One region of the Devosia sp. A449 genome, then DNA from elsewhere that is predicted to be linked to it. Evidence: predicted binding sites of a transcription regulator. Region 1 holds the regulator's gene; the other holds the start of a gene.
The links. The regulator PhoB, encoded in region 1, activates phosphate uptake and scavenging genes when phosphate is short. The targets are predictions, from matches to a motif close to TGTCATNNANCTGTCAT.
Positions count from the first base shown of each region.

Region 2: the regulator PhoB is predicted to act here: its motif matches at 1,226-1,242, upstream of ACX3OW_RS06680 (inorganic phosphate transporter).

Region 1 is NZ_JBTMWU010000003.1:637,095-639,553, reverse strand. Features, by position in the region: gene phoU (phosphate signaling complex protein PhoU) at 1-434, shown strand, start outside; gene phoB (phosphate regulon transcriptional regulator PhoB) at 584-1,285, shown strand; gene ACX3OW_RS12340 (MFS transporter) at 1,453-2,459, opposite strand, start outside.
Region 2 is NZ_JBTMWU010000002.1:188,083-190,541, reverse strand. Features, by position in the region: gene ACX3OW_RS06685 (acetolactate synthase 3 large subunit) at 1-892, opposite strand, end outside; gene ACX3OW_RS06680 (inorganic phosphate transporter) at 1,255-2,459, shown strand, end outside.

The DNA.
Region 1 (2,459 bases):
ACGTCGCCAATGACCTCGAACGCGTCGGCGACATGGCCAAGCAGTTGGCCCGCCGCTCGCTCAAGCTCGAAGGCCTCAATCTGCAGCCCAGCTTCTATAACGGCGTCAAGAACATGACGGCCTTGGTGCTGCGCCAGATCAAGGATGCGCTGGACGCCTATGCCAGCCGCGACGCCGCCGCCGCCATCGAAGTGTGCAACCGCGACGACGAGGTCGATGCCATGCACACGTCTTTGTTCCGTGAGCTGCTGACCTACATGATGGAAGACCCGCGCAACATCACGCCCTGCACCCATCTGCTGTTCTGCGCCAAAAACCTCGAACGCATCGGCGACCACGCCACCAACATCGCCGAGCGCGCCTATTACCTGCAGACCGGCAAGCAGCTCACCAGCGAAGTCCAGGAACTGCAACGCACCCAGCTCAAGGCCTGATCGGCCTTTCCTCCCCTCCCCCTTGAGGGGAGGGGTCGGGGGTGGGGGTCCATCAGTGACCCGCCAAACCACCCCCTCCCCAGCCCTCCCCTCAAGGGGGAGGGAGATACAAATCGAACGCCGGCGCGCCGGCCCAAGGGGAGCCCCCCATGCCCGCCACCATTCTCGTTGTCGAAGACGAAGGCGATATCGCCATCCTGCTGCGCTATAATCTGGAAGCCGAAGGCTTTGCCGTCGTCACCGCCGAAACCGGCGACGAGGCCCAGCAGGCGGTCCAGGACAAGCTGCCCGACCTGATCCTGCTCGATTGGATGCTGCCCGAAATCTCCGGCATCGAACTGTGCCGACGCTTCCGCGCCCGCGAGGAAACCGCCCGCGTGCCGATCATCATGCTCACCGCCCGCGGCGAGGAAGAAGAGCGCGTCCGGGGCCTCGCCACCGGGGCCGACGACTATGTGGTCAAGCCCTTCTCGGTCCCCGAACTGATGGCCCGCATCCACGCGCTGTTGCGCCGCGCCAATCCCAATCTGGTTACTGCTGCGCTCAAGGTTGGTGATCTCGAACTCGACCGCACCACCCACCGCGTCCGCCGCGCCAGCCGCGACGTCCATCTCGGCCCCACCGAATATCGCCTGCTCGAATATCTGATGCGCCACCCCGGCCGCGTCTATTCGCGTGAACAATTGCTCGATGGCGTCTGGGGCAATGACGTCTATGTTGATGAGCGCACCGTCGACGTGCATATCGGCCGCCTCCGCCGCGCCATCAATCGCGGCAAGGACACCGACCCGATCCGCACCGTCCGCGGCGCCGGCTACGCCTTCGACGAACGCTTCGCCCAGGTGGCGTAAACCCACGGGTGAGCACCATCCCACCCCAAAACGCGGTGTCATCCCGGTCTTGAGCCGGGACCCATCCTGAGATCCAGCCACCGGTTCCATTTCAGGCTGGGCCCCGGCTCAAGGCCGGGGTGACATCGTGGGTGGGCCAAATCTCTACACGTCTGAGGGGTGCCCCCTCAAACCTCCGGAATATCCCTTAACGGCGTATCATCGCTCAGCGGCACCGTCTGCCGTTCGATCAGCCGATGCACCTTCGGCGGCTCGGTCCCCCGATGCAGCGCCCGCAGCTGCTCGCTATTCTCCGCATCCGCCTTGGTGCGCCGCAGATTGTGCCGCACATAGTCGATCCAGGTCGGCACGTGATAGGACTCGGTCCAGATATCGGGATGTTCAAGATCGCGCAGCAGCGCCCATTGCCTGGCCCCGTCGCGGATACGGATGCGGCGCCGCGCCGCCATCAGCGAGAGCAGGCGCGGAATGTCTTCCTGGGCGATGCGATAATCGATCATCACCATGATCGGCCCGCTGCGCGGTCGCATATCGAGTTTCAGGACCGGCTCATTGAAGGTGTCGAGCGGGTTGAGGTCCCGCGAATTGAACTCCGGCAGCGGCAGCCGGAACCCGACCAGCCCACACACCAGCAGCACCAGGCTCGCCATCACCAGGGCGGCCCCCAGCCCGAAGCCATCCGCGCTGGCTCCCCAGACCCAGCTACCCATCGCCATGCCGCCGAACGTGGCGGTCTGATACAGCGAGAGAGCCCGCCCCACCACCCAGCGCGGCGACGACAGCTGGATCGAGACATTGAACAGCGACATCGCCAGCACCCAGCAGCCGCCCGCGGGCAGCAGCGCCAGATGGCTCAGCAGCGGATCGCGGCTCAGCCCGAGCCCCACGCAACTGATGGCAAAGCCGGCACAGGCGAACCGCACGATCACTTCATTGCTGAACCGCTCGCGAATACGGCCATTGAGAAACGCGCCGCCAATCGCCCCCAGCCCGAAGCAGCCCAGCAGCGTGCCATAGACCATCGGGCCGCCGCCCACATATTCACTCGCCACCGAAGGCAGCAGCGCCAAAATCGACACCGCAGCCAGCCCGAACAGGAAGCTGCGAAACAGCACCGTCGTCAGGTTTGGCGACAGCGACACATAGCGCAGCCCCGCCAGGATGGCGCTGCCGA
Region 2 (2,459 bases), on a different contig from region 1:
AGAACGCGTCGATCCGCCCGGTGATGCGGTCGTCAAACCGCGCCCCGATATTGATCATCACGTCGCAATCATGCATCGCCAGATTGGCTTCATACGTGCCGTGCATGCCCAGCATGCCCATCCACTGCTTGTTGGATGCCGGAAACGCGCCCAGGCCCATCAGCGTGGAAGTCACCGGAAAACCGGTGAGCTCGGCCAGCTCGCGCAGCTGCTCGGACGCTTCCGGCCCGGCATTGATCACGCCGCCGCCGGTGTAGAAGATCGGCCGCTCGGCCTTGAGCATCAGCTCCACCGCCGCCTCGATGGCCGCCGCATCGCCATCCATCTGCGGACGATAGCTCTGGTGGCGCAGCGTATCGTGGTCGGGCTGGTAATAATCGCCAACCGCAAACTGCACGTCCTTGGGAATATCGATCACCACCGGGCCGGGGCGACCGGTCGTGGCGATGCGGAAGGCTTCATGCATGATGCGCGGCAGGTCTTCGACGCGCTTCACCAGGTAATTATACTTGGTGCAGCTGCGGGTGATGCCGACCGTATCGCATTCCTGGAACGCGTCGGTGCCGATCAGCGTCGTCGGCACCTGGGCGGTGATGCAGACCAGCGGGATCGAGTCCATCAACGCGTCGGTGAGGCCGGTGACCGCATTGGTCGCGCCGGGGCCGGAGGTGACCAGCACCACGCCGGGCTTGCCGGTCGAGCGCGCATAGCCTTCGGCCATATGGGTCGCGCCCTGCTCGTGCCGCACCAGAATATGCTGCAAGGCGTCCTGCTGGAACATCGCGTCATAGATCGGCAGGGCCGCGCCGCCCGGATAGCCGAAAATATGCTCGACCCCCTGATCAATCAGCGCCTGGATCACCATTTCGGCGCCGGTCATTTTCTCGCCCATTATAAAGTCCTTCCTCGATCCCACTTGGCCCAGTCTCACAGCGGCGAAAACCGGGCAATAAAAAAGGCCCCATTCGGGACCTGTTTTCGGCGCACCAGCTTACGCGCGGGGTTTCACCCCACGTTGCCGATGCGCCTGCCTACTACGAGAATGAGTGCCCGCACGGGACCTCTCCAAATTAAAATTCTGCGGCATTGATAGGTTCATTGCCGCGAAGCTGTCAAGGCCGGATCGCAGCCCCTGCCGCCCCACCAATGACGAAAAGCCGGGGGAGTGCGGCAATTGCGGCACGCAAAACACGTGGCCAATGGCCCAGACAATGCTATGGCCCCGGAGACAGTTTTATGACGGTTTGAATAGACATGGCCAAAAGCGCCCTCGATCAGGACTTGCAGCGGGTTTCCGGGCTGGAAGACGCCACCCACGATCTGGCCCGCTCCATCGCGGCGCCGGGCCTTGCCCTGGTCTTCCTGCTGCTGGCAGCGGTCTGGGCCAGCTTCGTCGTCACCGATGGCCCGATGAGCTATCTGGTGGTCATCGCCGCCGCCATCGCCGGCTATATGGCGCTCAATGTCGGCGCCAATGACGTTGCCAACAATATGGGCCCCGCCGTCGGCTCCAAGGCCCTCACCATGGGCGGCGCACTGGCCATCGCTGTGATCTTCGAGGCCTCGGGCGCCCTGCTCGCCGGCGGCGACGTGGTCAATACCGTGGCCCGCGACCTGCTGACCAGCGACTCCATTCCCGCCGAACAATTCGTGCTGCTGATGATGGCGGCGCTGCTCGCCTCGGCCCTCTGGGTCAATCTGGCCACCTATATCGGCGCCCCGGTCTCCACCACCCATGCCGTGGTTGGCGGCGTGGTCGGCGCCGGCGTTGCGGCGGCCGGCTTTAGCGCCGTCGCCTGGCCCACCATCGGCACCATCGCCGCCAGCTGGGTGATTTCGCCCGTGCTCGGCGGCATCGCTGCGGCAATGCTGCTGTCGCTGATCAACTACACCATCACCGACCGCATCGACAAAGTGTCCGCCGCCCGCGTCTGGGTGCCGATCCTGGTCGCCGGCATGACCGGCATTTTCGCCATGTATATCGCCACCAAGGGCCTGAGCCGGGTGTGGACGCCGAGCATGCCCGCCGTGATCGCGCTGGGCATCGCCTTCGCCGCGCTCGGCTGGATCGGCGCCATGCCGCTGGTGCGTTACCAGTCCATGGGCCTGGAAAACCGCAAGAAGCATGTCGCGACCCTGTTCCGCCTGCCGCTGGTCGCTGCCGCCGCCGTGCTGTCCTTTGCCCATGGCGCCAATGACGTAGCCAATGCGGTCGGCCCGTTCGCGGCCATCGTCACGACGCTACAGTCGGGTCATATGGAATCCGCCGGCGTCGCCCTGCCGCTCTGGGTGCTGGCCATCGGCGCCATCGGCATCTCGCTGGGGCTGGCTTTGTTCGGCCCCCGCCTGATCCGCACCGTCGGCGAGCAGATCACCAAGCTCAATGAAATCCGCGCCTTCTGCGTGGCGCTCTCGGCGGCGGTGACGGTGCTGGTCGCCTCGGCACTGGGCCTGCCGGT